DNA from 3 places in the Arthrobacter sp. W4I7 genome. Region 2 is predicted to be linked to each of the others. Evidence: riboswitches for the same ligand, from Rfam matches in the RefSeq annotation. Region 2 holds a riboswitch; each other region holds the start of a gene.
What was found. A riboswitch is a leader RNA that binds a small molecule or an ion and turns the genes downstream of it on or off. The one in region 2 is predicted to bind cyclic di-AMP.
Positions count from the first base shown of each region.

Region 1 (7,297 bases), 1.8 Mb from region 2:
AGGTGTAAGGACCTGGTGGACCACCAGGTCCGGATAGTTCTCCCTCAGCCCGGCCACTGTTTCGGAAAGAACCACGCGTTCCTCTTCCACCATGAACCCAGCCAGGCTGACGGGCGTGACTCCGGCGTCAACTACAGGATCCGGAGCGTTGATGGCATAAAGGACAGTCAGCTCCTGCCCGTCCCGGTCAGCTTCGGCCGCGGCGAAGGTGACCGCCTGCGTTGCTTCCGCGGAGCCGTCGACGCCGACTACCACTCCGGACCGGCCCTCACGATTCTGTGTTCCCACCACAGCCACGGGTACCTTGGACGAGGCGGCCACCTGAAGCGCGCGGTCGGCCAGGGTTCCGCCGAGATGGAACCCTCCCGAGCCGACCACCAGCATTGCCGCCTCGCTGGAAAATTTCGCCAGCGCGCCTCCAATGCTTCCTGTCAGGAGTTGGGTGGTCACACTTATCGGCAAGGCGTCACGCACCCGCACGGCAGCAGACTCCAGGAGCTTGCCACCCGCCTCCTCGAGCACCCCAATAAACGGGTACGGTTCGGCCACCCACCGGTCATCCACCACGTGCACGATCAGCAGCGGGAGGCCGGCGCGTTGGGCACGGCGTGCAGCCCAGAGCTCCGCTGCCTGGCTCTGTGCCGAACCATTGGTGCCGACCGCGATCGGCTTACGAGTTGTCATGGCCAGTAGTCCTGCTGTTGTCGGGGGCACGGTCACACTAAGACTGGGACCATGCCGGAAGGAGTTGTAGGGCCAAAGGTCACGGTTCCGGCGGGACCCTGCCCTGCCTCGATTCTTCCCCGCCCGTGCGCCGGAGAGTACGCTTAAACCACCGCTAGGACTATGCGGCCACTGTTGCACATGAGGTGTTGAGTTTCGTGGATCCGGGAACAGTTCTGGCGCTCGCCGGCGGATACGTCGCAGCTTCCATCGGAGTTTTCCTCCTGTACTCGCCGGTTCTTCTTCTGATGGTGGGGCTGTTGCTGGCTGCGGGCCTGCTGCAACTGCTGGCCTGGCCGTTTATTGTCCTGATCCGTAAACTGCGCCGGAAGCCCGAACGTCCGCAAGACAGTTCGTGGCTCCTGCACTGAACCAGGAGAGCGGTTCACACGGCACCCCATTCGTCAGTATGCTTACTATTGTTGGCAAAGCCGGTCACGAGAAAGGCAGCATCATGACGGAACAGAACTTGCCTGACGACGAGCTTGAGGTTGTCGAGGAAAACGACGTGCTTCTGGACGAAACCCCCGGCGCGGCTTCCTCCCTGGAGCTCGACCCGGTCACCACCGGTCAACCCGACAGCTATCCGGGAGCGGCGGAGAACAATCCGGACCGCTGGCAGGAGGATCCGCTCCTCCAGGATGAGGTCTCCGGCGAGGAGGAGGACTTCCTCAGCGACCAAACCCTGCGTGATGACATGAAGGCCACCCGCGACGGCGCCGGCAATGAGCAGGTGCCGGCCACTACGCCGACCCTTGGCGAGGCGGTGGCGGACGTGGACTTCGGCGAAGAGCCGACCGGCCTTGAAGCCGACGCCAGCGATGACCAGGAAAACTTCGGCGGATCCCCGCTCAGCGAGTTTGAGCCCGACGACCTGGACCGTTAGGACCGGGGCTAAAATAATAAGCAGACTGATGAATGTCGGTTGGCAGGATCAAGGTTGAAGGAGTTTCACATGAACTTGGGAAGCATGATCAGGAATGCCGCTGGACGGGTTTCAGGCAGGAACGGAACCGGCGGTACAGTCCGGGGCCGCGGAATGAACACTACTGGCCGGACGCCGAACACCACCGGCGCCACGGGCGCAAGGCCCGGCGGCATGGCCCATCGAATCATGGGAATGCTCAGGCGGCACTGAGCCATCAGCGCGAACCAAGGAAGCAGGTCCCGGGGCTTCCCGGAACCTGCTTCCTTGGTCCCCCACCACCATGCGTGAACTCGTTGTCCTGGGCACTGCATCCCAGGTCCCCACCCGGACCCGCAACCACAATGGGTATCTGCTGCGCTGGGACGGCGAAGGGCTGCTCTTCGATCCCGGCGAGGGAACACAGCGCCAGATGATCCACGCCGGCGTCTCAGCCACTTCCATCACCCGCATCTGTCTTACCCACGTCCACGGTGACCACTGCTACGGGCTGCCGGGCGTGCTGTCCCGCATGGCACTGGACGGCGTGGCGCACCCGGTGCATCTCCACTACCCCGCTTCAGGCGAGGACGTGGTCCGCGCCCTTGTGTCCATCAGCTCGCCCGGCATCGACCTGCGGCTCCGCCCTCACGGCGGAAGCGGAACAGTGGCCGAAGGCCTGGAGGTCCGGCCGCTGAAGCACCGCATTGAAACCTACGGCTACCGGCTCGCCGAACCGGATGGCCGCACCTTGCTGCCGGAGCGGCTGGCGGCAGTGGGTATCCAAGGCCCCGACGTCGGGCGGCTGCAGCGTGATGGCATCGTTGCCGGCGTCCGCCTCGATGACGTCAGCATGCCCCGGCGGGGTCAGCGCTTCGCCTTTGTGATGGACACCGCGCCCTGCGAGGGGGCAGAGAACCTGGCCGACGGCGTCGACCTCCTCGTCGCGGAGTCAACCTTCAGCGACGATGACGTGGCGCTCGCCGGCCAGTACCGCCACCTCACCGCGGGGCAGGCCGGGGAACTGGCCGGCGGCGCCGGCGCCAACACCCTTGTACTGACGCACTTTTCGTCAAGGTACGACGACGTCACGCCGCTGGCTGCCCAAGCCGGCGCCCGCGCAGCACGGGTAACGGTGGTAGCGGCTCACGACCTGCAACGGGTGCCTCTTCCGGAACGCCGCCGCTGGCAGGAGCCAGCAATGCAGGGCGGGGTGAACGGCCGGGGACTCGTTGCAAAACCCCACCGCGGGGTAGAGAGTGAATGAGAGGGTGGTTCATCAAATGGCTGACCGAGCGGAAAACAAACCACGAGGGAGGGCTTGAACAATGACAGCTGCTGCTGAAACAACAGTCACCTTTGACGGGCAGTTTGCCCGGGAATTGTCTGAGCTGGCTGTTCCCTGGCAGGCGGAGGAAGCACCGGATCCCAAGCTCCTTGTCCTGAACGAGGAACTGGCGGGTGAACTCGGGCTGGATCCGGAATACCTCCAGTCGCCGGAGGGGGTCCGGCTCCTCTTGGGCAACCATATTCCGGCGGGGGCGACGCCCGTGGCCCAGGCCTATGCCGGCCATCAGTTTGGCGGCTACTCGCCCCTCCTCGGGGACGGCCGCGCGCTTCTCCTCGGAGAGGTGACGGACGTGCGCGGGCGTGTGCGGGACGTGCACCTGAAAGGTTCCGGCCGCACGCCCTTCGCCCGGGCAGGGGACGGACGCGCCGTCGTCGGGCCCATGCTCCGGGAGTACGTGGTCAGCGAGGCGATGCACGCCCTGGGCATCCCCACCACCAGGTCCCTGGCTGTTACGGCCACCGGCCGCCTGGTCCGCCGCGACACCATGCTTCCTGGAGCAGTCCTGGCAAGGGTGGCCAGCAGCCATCTGCGGGTTGGAAGCTTTCAGTACGCCCGCGCCACGGAGAACATGGACCTCCTGCGGCGCCTCGCAGACCACGCCATTACCCGGCACCACCCCGCCGCTGCCCGGGCCGGCAACCCCTACCTCGCCCTCTTCGAAGCGGTGGTAGCAGCCCAGGCGTCACTGGTGGCGCAGTGGATGCTGGTGGGCTTCGTCCATGGCGTCATGAACACGGACAACGTGACCATCTCCGGGGAAACCATCGATTACGGGCCCTGCGCGTTTATGGACGCCTTCAACCCCGCGGCGGTCTACAGCTCCATCGACGTCGGGGGGCGCTACGCCTACGCCAACCAGCCGGTGGTGGCCGAATGGAACCTCGCCCGCCTTGCCGAGGCAATGCTGCCGCTCATCAACGAAGACCAGGAACAGGCGGTAGCCCCCGCTGTGGAGGCACTGGGCGCGTTCCGCCGCCAATACAGTGATGCCTGGTTCGCGGGCATGAAAACCAAACTGGGTTTGAAGGAGAGCGCCGCCGGCAGTCCGGAGGCAGAAGAAGCCTCGCAGGTGGTGGACGGCGTGATCGCCATTCTCAAGGACGGGCCGGTGGACTACACCTCGTTCTTCCGGAACCTCGGCCAGGCAGCGCGGGGAAACCAGCGGCCGGCCCGAGGCATGGTCCTGGACCTCGCCGCTTTCGATGCCTGGGCCGAACGGTGGCTGGCCCTGCAACCCGACGCCGGCGTGATGGACCGGGTAAACCCCGCCTACATTCCGCGCAACCACCTCGTGGAGGAGGCACTCGCCGCAGCAACAGAGGGCGACCTCGACCCTTTTAACCGGCTCGTGGACGTTGTCCGCATGCCGTACCAGGAGCGCCCGGGGCTTGAGCGCTATGCCGGGGGAGCACCCGAGGACTTCGGCAGCTACCAGACCTTCTGCGGCACCTGAGCTGAGTTGAAAACGAAACAGGGGCGGCAGGCGGGGAGAAACCCGCCTGCCGCCCCTGTCCGGGTGGTGTGGCTACGCTACGCGGACGAAGGAAGCGCCCGGGAGCCAGCTGATGGAGTGGACCTCAGTCTTGAAACCGTCCACGCCACCGCTCACAACCTGGCCGTTGCCGGCGTACACGCCGACGTGGCCGGCGGTGATCACCAGGTCACCGGCAGCGGGGGCACCCACAACGGAGCCGTACTGGAAGAACTGGCCTGGAGCCAGGTCGCCAACACTCTTACCCACGGAACGCAGGGCCTTCTCCACCATTGCGGTGCAGTCCTGCTGGATGCCGACCTGGCCGTAGGCCGAGGCCAGAATGGCAGCGCCGGCGCCCGAACCTGTTGCAGCCGGAGCTGAAGCGTAGGACACATTCACTCCGGTGTTGGCCGGAGCCGCGGCCACGGCTGCCTTGACGGGAGCAGGAGCAGCGGCGGGAGCCGGAGCGGCGGCCGGAGCAGCTGCAACGTACCCGGCGCCCGGGATCTGGATCTGGTCGCCGGGGTAGATGATCGCGGAGATCGCCAGGCCGTTGGCGGACAGAACGTCATTGAGGCTGACGCCGTAGGCAGCCGAGATGCCGCCCAAGGTGTCGCCCGAAACCACGGTGTGTACGTTGGCGGCAGCTGCCGCGGGGGCAGCCACGGCAGCGGCGGGCGCCGTGTAAGCCTGGGTGTTAGTGGTCTCGGTGGTGTCCGGTCCGGTTACGCCTGCGTGGGCCGGGGCGCCTACACCGAAGGCAATGCCGGAAGCTGCTGCTACGGCGAGCGCCGGACGGCCAAGTGACTTGGCTGAGACAGCCAAGCCCTGGAGCGCGATTGAGCGGGCCGGAGTCGCGCGGTGACGGGCGGTGATGGAATTTTTTGACACGGTTGATCGCCTCTCCCATGCCTGCGGGGTGAGCTGTCGGGTTCGGGTTGGAGATACCCGGCCGGGAGCGGCTCCGAACGGAACGGAGGGCGCTATCGACTTGACCCCAAGGCCTCTCAGGAGGCCGCGGAAATGTGGTTCCCCCGTCCCTGCCAGCTGGAAACTGATTGAATCCCGGTTCAGTGGCAGGGCTCGGCATACTGACGGGAATGTCCCGTCTGGGAGGGACACCTGAAGACCATAGCCCGCCAGGCGATCGATTGTCACATTTGGATAACATACGAGGTGCTTCTCTCGTATTTAGCAAACGACTTGATTCTCCCTACACTCCCCGTTGACCTCAGAAGATACAAACGCCGTGCGCCGCCAGGTGTTCTTTGTCACAAAGTAATAAAGCCATGCCGAAACCGGCGTCTGAATCTTGCCCACAGGGGCACCGGGTAGGAGGATGACCCCACCTGGAGGAGGCCCTGTGACTCAGCTCGGCAAGTATGAGCAGTATCTGATTGAAGAATTTTTTGACGACTACCGCGCCGGGGCCTTGAGCCACCGGACGTTCACCCGGCGGGTGGCCTTCATTACGGGCAGTATGGGTGCTGCCGCGGCCGCGATGCTGCTGGTTGGCTGCACGCCCAGTGAGGTGCCGCGCAGCACTGACCCGATCCCTGCGCCCGAGCCCCCGGTGTCGACTGCCTCCGGGACGGCCGGTTCCGGTGCCGTGCCGGGGGCGAAAAGCCCGCTTTCCGTACCCGAAGGTGCTGCTGGAATGACGACGGCGACTGTCCGGTTTCCGTCCGGTGGAACCTCTGTCAGCGCCTACTTGGCCCGCCCCAAGTCAAACGGGCCCCGTGCTGCAGTGCTGATCTGCCACGAGAACCGTGGACTGACACCCCACATCCAGGACGTGGCGCGGCGCTTCGCGAAGGAGGGCTACGTGGCCCTCGCCCTTGACCTGCTGAGCCGGGAAGGCGGAACTGCCGGCATGGACCGCGATGCTGTTCCCGGTGCCCTCACCTCGGCCGGTGCCCAGCGGCACATTGCCGACTTTGGCGCGGCACTGGAGTACCTCCGGGGCCAGGACTTCGTGGACGGTGAACGAATTGCCATGACCGGTTACTGTTTCGGTGGCGGCATCACCTGGCAGGCAGCCACCGAGCTGGACGGCCTGAAAGCCACCGCGGCTTTTTATGGGCCGGCCCCTGACCTGGGCAAAGTCCCGGGGATCAAGCCTGCGGTCTTCGGTGTGTATGCAGAGCTGGATCAGCGCATCACGGGTGCCATGCCGGCGCTCAAGGATGCTCTTGCTGCCACCGGCGTTGTCCATCAGCTCACTGTCTACCCTGGTGTGGGCCACGCGTTCCACAATGACACCGGTGACCAGTACAACGAGGTCCAGGCCACAGCCGCCTGGAAAGACACACTCGCCTGGTTCAGCCGGCACGTCTGAAGTGCGCCGTCCTGCCCGCCAAGAGGAACCGCAGGTCTCCGCTGCATAACGATGTCAGGAGGCTGGCCTTCAACCAGAGGTTGAAGCCGGTAAGCTTCCGGACTATGCCCCGGTTCGTTAGAAAAGCCCGGTCGCCCCTGCCGGCGGCCCTTCTGGTCGTGGCCCTCGCCGCGGCACTCGGGCTGGCACCGGCGGGCGCGGCGGACAGCGACCCGCCCGGCGATTACCCCTCCTGGGAAGACGTGCAGGAAGCAAAGCAGACCGAGGCCGGCAAGGCGGCTGAAATCAGCAGGATCAGCAGTTACCTCGATGACCTGCAGGCCAAATCCGAGTCCCTGGGTAACGCAGCCGTCCAGTCGGCGGCCGACTATGCCGTAACAGACTCTGCGCTGCAGGCTGCCAGCGCAAAGGTGGAGGCCCTCACCGCCCAGGTCTCACAGGCAAACACCGCCCTGTCCCGGCACCGGAAGGAGCTCGGGGCGCTCGCAGCCCAGTCCTACAAAACGG
Region 1 is NZ_JAUSXU010000001.1:1,825,354-1,832,650, forward strand. Features, by position in the region: gene QF047_RS08405 (universal stress protein) at 1-684, opposite strand, end outside; gene QF047_RS08410 (hypothetical protein) at 882-1,094, shown strand; gene QF047_RS08415 (hypothetical protein) at 1,178-1,609, shown strand; gene QF047_RS08420 (ribonuclease Z) at 1,932-2,894, shown strand; gene QF047_RS08425 (YdiU family protein) at 2,956-4,431, shown strand; gene QF047_RS08430 (LysM peptidoglycan-binding domain-containing protein) at 4,504-5,343, opposite strand; cyclic di-AMP (ydaO/yuaA leader) riboswitch at 5,347-5,551, opposite strand; gene QF047_RS08435 (dienelactone hydrolase family protein) at 5,816-6,790, shown strand; gene QF047_RS08440 (lytic transglycosylase domain-containing protein) at 6,895-7,297, shown strand, end outside.
Region 1: another riboswitch for cyclic di-AMP. It lies ahead of QF047_RS08430 (LysM peptidoglycan-binding domain-containing protein); the one in region 2 lies ahead of QF047_RS16340 (M23 family metallopeptidase).

Region 2 (7,297 bases):
TCCGATGCTGCGGAAGATGCTGTTGCAGGGCCTGAAGGCCAGGAATCTGAGGCAGGCGCACCTGAAGCGGGTGCCTCTGCAGCCGCTGAGCCGGACCAGTCCGCCGAGGGCGACGCCGGCACTTCCTGACCGGGACGCTCTTATGGAGCGCTCCTCCGAAGACAGACAAAAGGCGCCGCCCGGGGAAAACCCGGGCGGCGCCGTCGTTCTTTAATGCCTCAGCGCCCTGGTGGCTTGGGGAGGGGCAACTGACCCGGGCTGGCGGAGTGCGCGAGCAGCCCCCAGCCCGCGCCGGTTCGGTTGCTTGTGCAGTCCTACTTGCGCAGCTCGTCCACCACGTAATCGATGCTTGCGAGCAGGGCGGAAACGTCGGCGGGCTCAATGGCCACGAACGTTGCGATGCGCAGCTGGTTACGGCCCAGCTTCCGGTAAGGCTCGGTGTCCACCACGCCATTGGCGCGCAGTACCTTGGCAACCACGGCCGCGTCCACGGACTCATCGAAGTCGATGGTGGCGATGACGTTGGAGCGCTCGTCCGGGTTGGTGACAAAGGGAGTGGCGAACCCGGAGGCGTCGGCCCAGCTGTAGATGCGGCCGGCGGAGTCAGCCGTGCGGGCGGACGCGAAGTCCAGGCCGCCGTTGGAGTTCAACCACTGCACCTGCGCGTCCAGAGTCACCAGGGTGGACAGCGACGGGGTGTTGTAGGTCTGGTTCAGGCGCGAGTTGTCGATGGCCGTCTGCAGATCCAGGAAGTCCGGAATCCAGCGGTCGCTGGCCTTGATCCTCGCTGCCCGTTCCAGGGCGGCCGGGGAGAAGAGCCCAAGCCAAAGTCCGCCGTCGGAGGCAAAGTTTTTCTGCGGCGCGAAGTAGTAAACGTCACTCTGGGCAACATCGACATCCAGGCCGCCTGCGGCAGAGGTGGCGTCCACCAGGACCAATGCACCTTCGTCCGCGCCGGCAACGCGCTGCACAGGGGCCGAAACGCCTGTGCTGGTCTCGTTCTGCGGCCAGGCGTAAACATCCGCGCCTGCTTCTGCCTGCGCCGAGGGGCGGGTACCGGGTTCGGACTTGATGATGGAGGACGCGTCCAGGAAGGGGGCTTTGTTGGTGGCTGCGGCGAATTTGGAGCCGAATTCACCAAAGGACAGGTGCTGTGCCTTCTTCTCCACCAGGCCAAAGCTTGCAATATCCCAGAAGGCGGTGGAACCGCCCACGCCGAGCACCACCTCATACCCTTCGGGTGCGCGGAAGAACTGGCTCAGGCCTTCCCGGACAGAGCCCACCAGGTTCTTGACAGGGGCCTGGCGGTGGGACGTGCCGAGGATCTTCTTTGACGCGGCTGACAGCGCATCGATCTGTTCCTGCCGGACTTTGGAGGGCCCGGCGCCGAACCGTCCGTCCTTCGGCAGGAGGTCGGCGGGAATAGTGATGCTGGTTTCGCTCACAGGTGCTCCAATTTCGGCGTGGACGTAACTTTGGTCCGGACGGGTGTTGGCGGCCGGCAGTCGGCGGTGACTGCAACCAGGGCCTTCCTCATTCTGCCTGAAGCGCTGTTTCGGCGGGAACCCGGGCCGTCATAGTCCAGCCAATGAGACGCCTGCGTAGCACAGGCGCGAACTATTCGGACAAAGTCAAAATAGGCTAAGCTTTTCCACGGACTACGTCGCAGTCAAGGCGATACGGTGGGACAACGCAAGGTACTGCGCTCGAGGAGCTGAGCTGGATGACGGATCTGATCGACACTACGGAAATGTACCTTCGGACCATTCTGGAGCTTGAAGAAGAGAACATCGTGGCTCTTCGTGCGCGCATCGCCGAGCGGCTCCGCCACTCCGGGCCCACCGTCTCCCAGACCATCGGCCGGATGGAGCGGGACGGCCTGGTGGTCGTCTCCGGAGACCGGCACCTTGAGCTCACCGAAACGGGGCGGAAGCGCGCCACGGAGGTCATGCGCAAGCACCGCCTTGCCGAGCGCCTGCTCGCCGACGTCATCGGTCTCGACTGGGCCTACGTCCACGACGAAGCCTGCCGCTGGGAGCATGTCATGAGCGAACGCGTGGAGCGGCGCATCTACGAGCTGCTCAACCATCCCACGGAGTCTCCGTACGGGAATCCGATTCCAGGCCTGGCAGCCTTGGGCGGTTCTCCGTCACTGGGCCTTGCCGACGGTGCCATCAGCCTCCTGGAAGCGATGAAATCCTATGGTCCGGCATCAGAGGTGACCGTGAGCCGGCTCGCGGAGCCCATCCAGGTGGAGCCGGAGCTGCTGTCCCAGCTTGACGAGGGCGGTATCCGTCCGGGCGCCGCCGTTTCACTGGAGCGGGTGGGTGATTACATTTCGGTGCGCGTTCCCGGCATTGAAGGGGCCCTGGAGCTGCCGCCGGAGGTTGCTGCGCACGTGTTCGTGGCCATCCGCCAGCCCGCGGGTTAGGGACGGGATACCCCATAACGGGGTGTTTAGCCAAAGATAACGGAATTGTTACTAAGGGGCTTAAGCCTCTATAGTTGAACCAAGCGTTGATATTAAAGCGTTACCTGATCTGGAGCCGAGCTCTGCCAGCGGATCAGGAGCACGAGTCGTAACTGGCAGAGGCGGGGGAACCACAACCGGCAGCGGGGGACTGTCTTGGGGTGAAGTCCGTCAGCAGCAAGCCTCTTCCAGCGAAGGATCCTTAATGGGATATCTCTGTGCCGAAGCTTGCTTACGGCGGACCGGGTCTTTGAACTCTCTGACCTGAATCCGACAGCTAACTTCGCAGGCTTTCCAGAGAGGAACCGTTCTTGACCATGCAGAATTCCAGGGGACGCCGCCGCGCGGCGGGCCCTGCTTCGACACCGCGCGTTGTCGAAGTCATCACCTCGGAGCGTCCCCGCGATCCGCACCGTGATGCTCGCCGGCGTCGGGGTCCCCTCCGCCAGGTGACCGAATTCGCAGCCGCCAGCGGCATCGGCCAGAAGGCCGGCATCGCGCTTGCTGCCACCGGCCTGGTCCTCACCGTGACAGTCCCGGCCACCAGTCCTGTTATGGCCACTGACGCCTCGGGCGCCGCCCCCGTTGCCGCCTCCTCCGTGACGCCCCAGCCTCAGATCTCCGCGGAAGCCGGGGCCCAAATCGACTTCAGCCGCTCCGCCGTGGTGACCCAGGCTGATCCGGACGGGAAACTGAAGCAGCTGCTCAGCGCGCAGTCGGCCGGCGCCATCAGCCGGGCCGCCTCGGCCGGAAGCCTCGGCGCCCCGCTGGCCGTGATGACCACCGCATCGCCATTCGGCTACCGGGTCAGCCCCATCACCGGCGGCACCGGGGACTTCCACCGCGGACAGGACTATGTGGCCCAATGCGGGACGTCCGTCATGGCTGCGGCCACCGGTACCGTCACCTTTGTGGGCTGGCATCAGTTCGGCGGCGGGAACCGCGTCGTGATCGACCACGGCAACGGCCTGGAAACCACCTACAACCACCTGTCGTCCTTCAACGTCAAGGAAGGCCAGACGGTCTCCCGCGGGGAAGTTGTGGCGCTCAGCGGCACTACGGGGGCGTCCACAGGCTGCCACCTCCACTTCGAAGTCCAGGTCAACGGCGAGGTCGTTGACCCCACCGTCTGGCTGTAGTCAAGTGACGGTGAACTATCAGATGATCTTGACTTGCCGTGACCTGAATGTGACATTCAGTCAAAACTGCTGTACCGTCTAACTCGCGTCAACTTTTCCGAAGTTGACGCTCTTGTGCGGATTGCCTAACTCTGCCACCGCTCAAGGTCCGTTCGCATGACATCGTCTGGCAGGGGCGGGGGAACCAATTTTGGCCTTTCCAGCGGGAAGGCCTTGGGGTTAAGTCACAAAGCTTCCTTGGAAGCCGCGTGGCCGGGTGACTCCCATCCGAATCCGACAGCTCACCTCGCAGGCATTGGGAGAGGCTACCTTCGTGTCTTCACGCCATAATTCTGCGCGCCACCGTGCGCAAACGGTTCGTACCAGCCCCTTGGACGCGGTGTCCAAGGCTGTTAGTGCCAATGCCGGGACAGTTGGTCGCCAGGCTGCCGTTATCGCAGCTGCTTCCGGCCTCATCCTGACCATGGGCTTGCCGGCCACCGCGGCAGACACCAACGCTGGTGTGTCTGCCTCAACGGAGTCCGGGTCGGCGCAGACCGCCCTTGCCGTTACTGCGGCCCCCACGGCCACTGTCTCTTTCGAGCGCCCCGTGGTCAAGACCACAGCCGCTCCCAAGGTGCAGGCCGTACGCACCCAGTCCACAGACTCGGGTAATGGAACCGCTGCCACCGGAACCGCTTCCTCCGCCAAGGAGAAGCTGGCCGAAACCGTCTCCTCCGCCTCCACCTCAGGCATCGCCGCCATCGCGTACACCGGCATCGGTCACTCGTACGTGTGGGGCGGCACCAGCCCCGTCACCGGCTGGGACTGCTCGGGCTTCACCCAGTGGGTCTACGCGCAGGCCGGCATCAGCATCCCCCGCACCAATGCATGGACTGCCATGACGCCCACATCCACTCCTCAGGCGGGCGACCTGGTGATGCAGAATGGCGGCGCACACGTTGGCATCTACGTCGGCAACGGCATGATGATCAGCGCCCTGAACCCCTCCCAGGGAACGCTGCTGCACGCCGTGGCCGCAACCGGCTCCTCCGCGTTCTTCACTGTCTCCAAGGGCTAGTTCTTCGACCTTCGGGTCCAAGGGCTTTTTCTTTGCCCAAACACACTCTTCGCTAAATCACCACATCCCCGTTCGGGACGTGCCGGCGTACCCCCAAGATGCCGGCACGTCCAAAACCCCCTGTCTGCCTACAAGGCGACTGGGGAAAACGAAAGAGAGAACTGATGACTACTCGTGCAACCGCACGGCATCGCGCCGAGGTCACCAAAACCAATTCGCTGGCCATCATTGCCAAAGCTGTGGGCGAGAACGCCGGCGGCGTCGGACGCCAGGCGGCAGTGATCGCTGCCGCGTCCGGCCTGGTCCTCACCAGCGGCCTGGCCGCCAACGCTGCCGACGCCAACGTCCAGCGTGACTCTGCCCCGGCCTCCAACCTGGAAGTTGAATCAACGGTTGAGGCTCCGATTTCGGCTGAGTCCACCATTGCCATTTCCTACGAGAAGCCCGCAGTGACCACCACTCCGGCTCCCGTTGTGGAAGCGCCGGAGCCCGAGGTTCAGGTTGAGGTCCAGGAAGCAGCCGCTCCGGCTGCCAAGCCCGTCGTTGCCGCCAAGGTGACCGCATCCGCTCCTGCCGCAGCCCCCGCCGCTTCGGCGAGCGGCAAGGGTGCAGCTATCCTCTCCGCCGCCTACGCCCAGCTCGGTGTGATGCAGGACTGCACCATGCTGGTCACCAACTCCCTGGCCGCCGTCGGCATCAACTTCCACGACTGGCCCGCCGGTTACCTCTCCCTGGGCCGCACCGTGAGCGCCGCCGAAGCGCAGGCGGGCGACCTGATCTACTACGCCGACGGCGGCGCCGGAATGGCACACATCGCTGTCTACGCCGGAAACGGCCAGGCAGTGCACGGCGGCTACAACGGCAACCAGACCGTTGTTTTCAGCGCCAACGTTGGTTCCGGCCCGGTCTTCATCCGCGTCAACTGACATCCCCGGCCCGTTGATTCGGGCTGACGGAATTGAACACAACCCCTGCCCAACGGCAGGGGTTGTTTCGTTTAAGCGGCATGTCCCGCCGGTCACCGCGGCCGGACACGGCGGGGGCTGTACGCCGCAATTAGCCGATAGTGCACTTCTTTGTTTACTCTTGTGGTGTCGATCCATAGCCCGGATATGCCGGGGGCAGCCGGCCCTCGTGCCCCTGACGGGTGCGGCCGTGAAGAGGTACGTGCATGCGCACTCTCGTTCTGAATGCTGGATATGAACCGCTGGCGGTTATTACCTTCCGCCGGGCGCTGGTGCTTGTGCTTACGGGCAAGGCGAGCGTCGTGGCCGAAGGGGACGATCCTGTCGTGGGACCCCAGGAGATTCTGGGCCGCCCGTCCGTGATCCTCCTGAACCGCTACATCCGTCCCAGATACAACCAGTCCACGGCTGTCAGCAGACGCGGCGTGCTCCGGCGTGACGGGCACAAGTGCGCCTATTGCGGAAAAGCTGCGCACACTATCGACCATGTCCACCCCAAGTCCCGCGGCGGAGCGGATTCCTGGGAGAACCTCGTGGCCGCATGCCTTCGGTGCAACAACGTCAAAGGTGATCACACCCCGGCGGAGATGGGCTGGAAGCTGCGGTTCGTGCCCGAGCCTCCGCACGGCACCATCTGGCAGATCAAGGAACTCGAGAAGCCAACCCCTGCCTGGGATCCGTTCCTGCTGCCGGAGCGCGCTGCCTGAAAGACCTCGGGCTTGGCTCGGGTGCGCTCCCGATTAGGCTGGGGGAGTGGAGCAGAACAGGTTGGACTTCGACGCCCTGGTCCTTGCCGGCGGCAGGTCTTCCCGCCTGGGCGGGGTACCTAAGCAGGGGCTGGTCTTTGAAGGCGCCACCCTGCTGCAGCGGTCTCTTGCGGCATGCTCCGCCGCGTCCCTGACAGCAGTGGTGGGCCCGGATCCGGGGCCGTTGCCTGCGGGGGTGGTCGCCTGCCGCGAGGAGCCGGAGTTCGCAGGACCGGCTGCTGCTGTCGCGGCCGGGCTCGAAGCGCTCGGCCGGGCCGGCGGCGGACGGGATTTCACGTTGGTGCTGGCCTGCGACATGCCCCGGGTTACCGGCGCCGTGCAGGCATTGGCGGAGTCCCTCGCCTTGGCGGGGTATGCCGGCGACGGCGTGATGGCCTGTTCCGAAGACGGTACTGCCCAAATGCTGGTGGGTTTTTACCGCACGGACGGGTTAAAAAGAGCCGTGCAGGAGTTGGCCTCGCGCGGCAGGTTAATCGACGGCTCCATGCGCTCCCTCCTTGCTAGTCTTGATCTGCAGCTTGTCACCGTCCCCGCCGGTACCACAGCCGATGTGGATACCTGGGATGATGCCGCCGCATTAGGAGTTGACGCCGGGAAGCCGGACGTGCGCCAGGACCGGCGCGGCAGCAGTTGAATTGGGAGGCAAAGAGTGAAAAGCCAGGATGAAACGCTGGAGGAGTGGTGCAGGTCCCTCCTTCAGGCCTATGAGCTTGAGGACGTCCAGGTGGACGTCAATGCCATCCTTGCCCTGGCGGGCGTTGCTGCGCACTCCGTGGTGCGGCCGGCAGCGCCCCTGACCACCTTCATTGCCGGCTACGCCGCCGGCCTGGCCTCGGGCTCCGGACAAAGCACGGAGGCTTCATCCATGGAAGAGGCCCTGGCCGTGGCACGTTCCC
Region 2 is NZ_JAUSXU010000001.1:3,623,784-3,631,080, reverse strand. Features, by position in the region: gene QF047_RS16355 (DUF3027 domain-containing protein) at 1-129, shown strand, start outside; gene serC (phosphoserine transaminase) at 315-1,445, opposite strand; gene QF047_RS16345 (metal-dependent transcriptional regulator) at 1,724-2,431, shown strand; cyclic di-AMP (ydaO/yuaA leader) riboswitch at 2,535-2,777, shown strand; gene QF047_RS16340 (M23 family metallopeptidase) at 2,788-3,609, shown strand; cyclic di-AMP (ydaO/yuaA leader) riboswitch at 3,722-3,918, shown strand; gene QF047_RS16335 (C40 family peptidase) at 3,989-4,669, shown strand; gene QF047_RS16330 (NlpC/P60 family protein) at 4,834-5,595, shown strand; gene QF047_RS16325 (HNH endonuclease) at 5,841-6,341, shown strand; gene QF047_RS16320 (molybdenum cofactor guanylyltransferase) at 6,388-7,035, shown strand; gene QF047_RS16315 (DUF6457 domain-containing protein) at 7,051-7,297, shown strand, end outside.

Region 3 (7,297 bases), 140 kb from region 2:
TGCTGTTGAGTTCTTGTTCACAATGGAAGTGTGCAGCGTAACAATGCTAACTTGCAAGTAACAATGGACCATTTAGTCCGCATAATGAGACAAAATCAGCTTTTGTGTTGTAGATCACGATTCTTGAGTGCGGCCAGAACGGCGTTCATTATCCTGCTTCTGGGGCCCAGAAAGCCCGCAAAGGGAACTTAATTCGGCCAGGGGCTTGCTTTGCGTCTTTTTCTTCAAATACGTGTGGAATACCAAAATCCCCTTCCCGGAGTGCGTCGCTGTCCAGCGGCACGCCGACGTCACAGCGAGAATTCAGCCCCGGTTTTGCACCCGATGAGCAGCGGCGGGGGCAGGAAGGGCGCTAGGCTTTCCCTCCGCCGCACCCGCTGCCTTGCGCCACATCCGCTTTTCGCATCCAGCTGGCTAGGCTGGGATTCACAGCCGGGACACAGGAATCCCAAAGCCCGGGCTAAACGAGTGATCGGAGAGTTGTTCCATGGCCACACCGCACTCCATGACAAACAACCTTCCCCAGCTCACCCACCCGGACGGATCCCCCATCCGCGCCCTGGTGGTGGACGACGAGCCAAGCCTCTCAGAACTCATGAGCATGGGCCTGCGGATGGCCGGCTGGTCTGTCGCCGTAGCGGCCGACGGGCCGGAGGCTGTGAAGCTCGCCAAGGACTTCCGCCCGGACGTCCTGGTTCTCGACGTCATGCTGCCCGGGTTCGACGGCGTTGAGCTGCTGGGAAGGATCCGCGCCTTCGCGCCCGAGGTCCCGGCGTTGTTCCTGACAGCCAAGGACGCTGTGCAGGACCGGATCGTGGGCCTGGCGGCCGGCGGCGACGATTACGTCACCAAGCCGTTCAGCATGGAGGAAGTCCTCCTGCGGTTGCACCGCCTGGTGCAGCGTTCCGGGGTGGCCGCCATGGATACGGCTGAGCTGGTGGTGGGTGACCTGGTCCTGAACGTCGATACCCGCGAGGTGACCCGGGCGGGCGAGGAACTCCAGCTCACGGCTACCCAGTTCGAATTGCTCCGCTACCTCATGGAGAACCCCAAGCGGGTAATCAGCAAGGCGCAGATCCTGGACCGCGTCTGGGACTACGACTTCGGCGGCCAGGCCAACATCGTGGAGTTGTACATCTCCTACCTGCGCAAGAAGGTGGATGCCGTGCACCCGCCCATGATCCACACCGTGCGCGGGGCCGGGTACGTCATCAAGCCTGCCGAGTAGGCGCACCATGGCCTTGCAACAGGCTGCGCCGCACCGCCGGAGCTGGCTCAAGCCCAATACCTGGCATTTGCGCACCCGCCTCATCCTCCTTGCCATGACTCTGCTGATCGCCATCTGCGGTGCAGTGGGCGTGGTCAGCTATGCCTCAATGGACGCCTTCCTCACCCGGCAGCTCGACGAACAGCTCAGCCAGGCCGCGGACAGGTCGAACGATCCGGGCCGCCCGCCCATGGGCGGCTTCAATGGAAGGGACCCGCTGGACGCCCGTGGCCAGAGCGTGGGAACCCTGAACGCCCGCGTGCTCAACGGGCAGGTCAACAGCGCCGGCTTCCTCGCCTCGGACACCACCCGCTCGCCGCTGTCCGCCGAGGACAAGCAGGCGCTGCTGGACCTTGCCACGGACGCGCAGCCGGTGGACCGCACCCTCTCCAACGGTGATTACCGGTTGATAGCCGTGAAAACGAATTACGGGGATGTGCTGGTGACCGGACTCCCCCTCGCCACCAAGGAGAGCACGCTTACGTCCCTGGTGTGGACTTTTGTGTTCGTCTCCTTGGGCGGCCTGCTGCTCATCGGGCTGGTGGGAACGGTGCTGATTCGCCGCACCATGAAGCCCCTGGAGCAGCTGTCAGAGGTGGCAACCCGCGTTTCACAGCTGCCGTTGGACGCCGGTGAAGTGGCACTTGCGGTGCGGGTGCCGCCGTCGAACTCAAATCCGGGAACGGAAGTGGGCAGCGTAGGCCACGCGCTCAACCTCATGCTGGACAACGTGGCCAACGCGCTGCAGGCGCGGCAGAGGAGCGAAACCAAGGTGCGACAGTTTGTGGCCGACGCCTCGCACGAGCTGCGCACTCCCCTGACCGCCATCCGGGGCTACACGGAGCTGATGCGGATGACGGAGAATTTCACTCCCGACGGCGAAAAATCGTTGGCCCGCGTGCAGAGCCAGTCTGAGCGGATGACCGCCCTGGTGGAAGACCTGCTGCTGCTGGCCCGGCTCGATGAGGGCCAGCCGCTCAAGCTCACCGAGGTGGACCTTACGCAACTGGTGATTGAGGGAGTCAGCGACGAAAAGGTGATGGCGCCGGGCCATAACTGGCGGCTGGAGCTTCCGGACGAGCCCGTCGTGGTCAACGGCGACGCCTCCCAGCTGCGCCAGGTCCTGATGAACCTGCTCTCGAACGCACGCAAGCACACTCCCCCGGGGACCACAGTGGTCACAGGGGTTGGAAAGTCACCTGAAGGGGCGGCGGTAGTAACCGTAACGGACGACGGCGGCGGCATCCCTGCCGAGTTCGTGGACCATGTCTTCTCACGCTTCGCCCGCGCAGACGCGGCACGAAAGGGAGCGGGAGACCAGGCTGGAGCCTCCGTTGCCGAAGGTACCAGCGGTCTGGGCCTCTCCATCGTGGAATCCATTGTTGAGGCGCACGGCGGAAGGGTAACGGTGACGTCACAGCCGGGACGCACACAGTTCGCCCTGCAGCTCCCACTTCCGCAGGTCTCGTAGCAAGGCGACGCGCCGCCGTCGTGATCTCTGTTACCAAAATGTGACTTGTGCTCCGAATTCCTGTACCGTCGTTTAGGTACGGTTCCCGTTCGGGCCGTATATCCGGATGACGCCAAGCTCTGCCACTTCCCGGATTTCTCTTGAACCAAGGCAGAGGCGGGGGACCCACCGTCCCGGGCACTATTGCCCTTGGGGTTAAGCCAACACGTGATTCTTTCCGTGTGGCCGGATGCCCTCATCCGAACCCGACAGCTAACTCCGCAGGTGTGAGAGGCGATTCATCATGTCCAAATTCCTGGTTAAACCGCGCCCGAAATCCGGGCCTGCACCCCACGCCGGACGCGAAGCCGGCAAACTCCCCTTCATCGGCAAGCGCGCGGCTGTACTTGCCGCATCCGCTGCACTCCTCGTAGGAGTGGGAGCGGCCGGACAGGCTACCGAATCCAGCATCCGGGTTGCCGCCACTGAAACCAAGGCCGCTGAAGCGCAGTCCAACCTCAGCATTGAGAAGAGCGAAATCCGGGCCAACCCGGCGCCTGCCCCGGCGGCCGAGGAGATTGCAGTGGCCCCGCAGGCGGCAGAGCCGGCACCGGCGGCAGCGCCTGAACCGGCACCAGTCCCCGTCCCCGAAGCAGCACCGGCCCCGGCTCCCGAGCCCGCCCCGGCGCCTGCCGCCGCTCCTGAGCCGGCACTCGTCGTCGCGGTCAACGACCCCGCCGGCGCCCAGGCTTACGCCGCTGGCCAGCTTGCCAGCTACGGCTGGGCTCCGGACCAGATGCAGTGCCTGCAGACCCTGTGGACCAAGGAGTCCGACTGGACCACCACGGCCACCAACTCAAGCAGCGGCGCCTACGGCATCGTCCAGTCCCTGCCTGCTGAAAAGATGGCGAGCGCCGGCCCGGACTATCTCACCAACTACCGCACGCAGATCAACTGGGGCCTGAATTACATCCAGGAGCGCTACCAGTCACCTTGTGGCGCCCTGAACTTCCACCTGTCCAACAACTGGTACTAAGCACACAAAACCTTTTGGAGCGGCGGGCTGCCCGGCATACTGTCATCCATGAGGTTCACCACCACTATCCAGGGCAGCGGAAACAAGACCGGCATCGAAGTTCCCGAAGAGGTTCTTGCAGCCTTGGATGCGGGCAAGCGGCCGCCTGTGGTGGTGACCATCAACGGCAAGAGCTATCGCAGCAGCATTGCGGTGATGGGCGGGCAGAACCTCATCTCGCTGAGCGCAGCCAACCGGGACTTCGTCGGGGCAGCCGCTGGCGACACCGTGGACGTGGACGTGGAACTGGACACCCAACCCCGGATTGTGGAAGTTCCCGAGGACCTCGCGACAGCGATGGCCGCCGAACCGGCAGCCCAAAAGTTCTACGCGACGCTGAGCTTCAGCGCCCAGCGCCGGTACGTTGAGCCGCTGGGCGATGCCAAGACGCCCGAAACCCGGTCGCGCCGCATTGCCAAGGTAGTGGCGGACCTCAAAGCCGGAAAGAAATAACCGTCCTGCTGTCGTCGTCCTTGCCGGTTTCGACGACGACTGCGCTGTAGTCCTGGATGTGCAGTACGCCGGCGGGCAGCGGGCCGGTGTTCGGCCCCACGGCCACCGTCCGGATGCCAGCGGCCACCCCTGCAGCGATTCCCGCCGGAGCGTCTTCGAACACCACTGCGTCCGCAGGATCCACGCCAAGGTTGGCCGCCGCCTTCAGGTATCCCTCGGGATCCGGCTTGCCGCGCGTCACCAGTTCAGCTGTCACTGCGATGGCAGGCATCGGCAGGCCGGCGGCGTTCATGCGGATGTCGGCCAGGATGCGGTCAGCGGACGTGACCAGGGCGACGGCGTCCGGCGGCAGGGCTGCGAGCAGGCTCGCGGCGCCGGGCAAGGGCACGATGCCTCGAGTCCGGACGCGCTCCATCGCCCCGAGTTCCGCCGTCAGGGCCGTCACGTCGGCACCGGCCGGCGCAAACCGGGTGACTGTATCGAGAGCCTGGACGCCGTGCGAGGTCCGCAGAATTTCCCCGAGGTCCAGTCCGTAGCGCGCCGCGAACTCACCCCACACCTGCTCCACCACTGCAGTGGAATCGACCAGGGTGCCGTCCATGTCAAAGAGGACGGCCCCGCAAGTCAGTGTCCGGATTGCTGCAGGGGTGGAAGCATTCATGGTTTACATTCTGCCCCAGGCTCCGGGGGTCCCAGCTTAGGCCGTGGATCCCGGAGGCCGCCCCTGAGCCGTGCTGGCCCGCTGCGGGTCAGCTTTCGCGGCCCGGGATGTACTGGACCGCCCATCTGTTCCCGTCGGGATCAGCAAAGTACACGAAGTGGCCCCAGGCCTGCACGTCCACGTCGCTGACGTCCACCCCGTTGTTTTTCAGGTACTGGTGCGCGGCGTGGATGTCGCTGACCACCAGCTGGAGATTCGAACCGGTGCCGGGAGGCGCGTCCGTGAGCCCTTCCCCGATGCAGATCGAGCAGGCTGAGCCGCGGGGCGTCAACTGCACAAAGCGGATGGAGTCAGAGGGACGTTCATCGAAGTCCGCGTTGAATCCCACCTTGTTGACGTAGAAATCCTTGGCGCGGTCCACGTCCGACACAGGGACAAACACAAGTTCCAGTTTCCAGTCCATCCGCAAAGGCTAGCGGCGGGACGCGGAATGGAAAAGGCTTGAGCGCTACCCTGCGATGCCGTAAAGCCGGTCGCCGGCGTCCCCGAGGCCGGGAACGATGTACGACTTCTCGTTGAGCTTTTCGTCGATGGAGGCCAGGACGATGGTGACGTTCGCGCCGGACAGTTCTTCCTCCAGCTTGGCCAGGCCTTCCGGGGCGGCCAGGAGGCAGATGCAGGTCACGTCGGAGGCGCCGCGCTTGAAGAGGAACTTGATGGCTTCGCGCAGGGTCCCGCCGGTGGCCAGCATCGGGTCCAGGACGAAGATCTGCCGGTCCGTGAGGTTTTCCGGAAGGCGTTCGGCGTAGGTGATGATGTCCAGGGTCTCCTCGTCCCGGGCCATGCCAAGAAAGCCGACCTCCGCGGTGGGAACGAGTTTGGTCATGCCCTCGAGCATGCCCAGCCCGGCCCGCAGGATGGGGACCACCAGCGGCGTGGGCTTGGTGAACGCGGTACCCACGGTGGTGCTGACCGGAGTTTCGATGGTGACGGGTTCGGTGCGGACCTCGCGGGTGGCCTCATAAGCGAGCAGGGTGACCAGCTCTTCCGTCAACTGCCGGAAGACCGGGGACGGAGTGTTTTTGTCCCGGAGGACGGTGAGCTTATGGGCGACCAGGGGGTGGTCCACAACGAGAGTGCGCATGGGTCAAAACTATCACCCGGTTGTTGGGCACTTGCCTGCCCGTCAACCGCCTGTGCCGGACCGGGAGGAGCCGCCGTCGCTCCTTCCTGAGGTGCCGCCGTCGGACCCTGCCCTAGTGTCCGCGCCCTGCTGGGTCTCGCCGGTATGGTCCTCGCGGATGACGGGATGCTCGAACGTGGGGGCCGGCCCGGCGTGCTCCCGCCTCCGGATGAGATGGAACAGCCGGTGGGCCAGGATCACCATGCACACCCAGGCGAGCCCGAGGAACCACCCGGCCATCACGTCCGTGAGCCAGTGGTGCCCCAGGAAGACGCGGCTCAATCCCATCGCGATGATGAAGATGACGCCGGCGGTGATGGCCGTGATCCTGGCCCAGAGGATCTGGAACTGCAGGCACGTGATGTAGACCAGGACACCAATCACCACGGTGGTATTCAGGGTGTGGCCGCTCGGGAAGGATGGCGTTGACTCGTAGGGCGGGACTGCTTCTGAGTGGTCGGGACGGGTCCTGCCTACCAGCCGCTTGCCGAGCGTGGTGGCGAGGGTGGAAACCAGCGCTGCACCGCCCACCAGGACGATGGGACGCCAGGTCCGGCTCAGGAATGTCAGCCACGCGGTGAGGATACTGGCGAAGATGGGCATTCCGATTCCGCCGCCCACGTTGGTGAACCCCGTGACGAAGGCATCCACGTCCGGACTCCGCAGGGTTTGTGAGTATTCCAGGGCAGGAATATCCAGGTTGGCCAGCCCTTCGTCATCCACCACGTTGGAATATACCTCGGCGCCCAGCAGGGCCAGGGTGAGAACCACGGCCCCGCCGATGATCATGGTCAGCCACAGTGCGGCATATGGCTTGATCCACAGGTCCAAGCGGTCTCGGACGGAGCTCATTATGCCTCCCGGCGGATGTACGTCACGGGCTCAAGGTATCCTTCGAAACTATCATTGAGCCATGGTCTCCGCAGAAAAGGATCAAGATGCGTGGATGGGCCTTGCCCTGGCGGAGGCACGCCGTGCCCTGATGACCGAGGATGTGCCGATCGGCGCCGTGGTCATAGGGCCCGACGGCGGCGTGCTGGGTTCGGGGCGGAACCAGCGCGAGGAACTGGGCGACCCTACCGCCCATGCCGAGGTGGTTGCCATCCGAGAGGCGGCTGCCCGGCTGCGGGAGACGCGGATGGCCGAGGGCGGCAGCGGAGACGGCTGGCGGCTGGCGGACTGCACCTTGGTGGTGACGCTGGAACCAT
Region 3 is NZ_JAUSXU010000001.1:3,765,825-3,773,121, forward strand. Features, by position in the region: gene QF047_RS16950 (response regulator transcription factor) at 488-1,228, shown strand; gene QF047_RS16955 (HAMP domain-containing sensor histidine kinase) at 1,236-2,738, shown strand; cyclic di-AMP (ydaO/yuaA leader) riboswitch at 2,866-3,016, shown strand; gene QF047_RS16960 (hypothetical protein) at 3,022-3,753, shown strand; gene QF047_RS16965 (YdeI/OmpD-associated family protein) at 3,802-4,245, shown strand; gene QF047_RS16970 (HAD-IA family hydrolase) at 4,226-4,906, opposite strand; gene QF047_RS16975 (glyoxalase superfamily protein) at 4,995-5,369, opposite strand; gene upp (uracil phosphoribosyltransferase) at 5,415-6,050, opposite strand; gene QF047_RS16985 (phosphatase PAP2 family protein) at 6,093-6,941, opposite strand; gene QF047_RS16990 (nucleoside deaminase) at 7,003-7,297, shown strand, end outside.
Region 3: another riboswitch for cyclic di-AMP. It lies ahead of QF047_RS16960 (hypothetical protein); the one in region 2 lies ahead of QF047_RS16340 (M23 family metallopeptidase).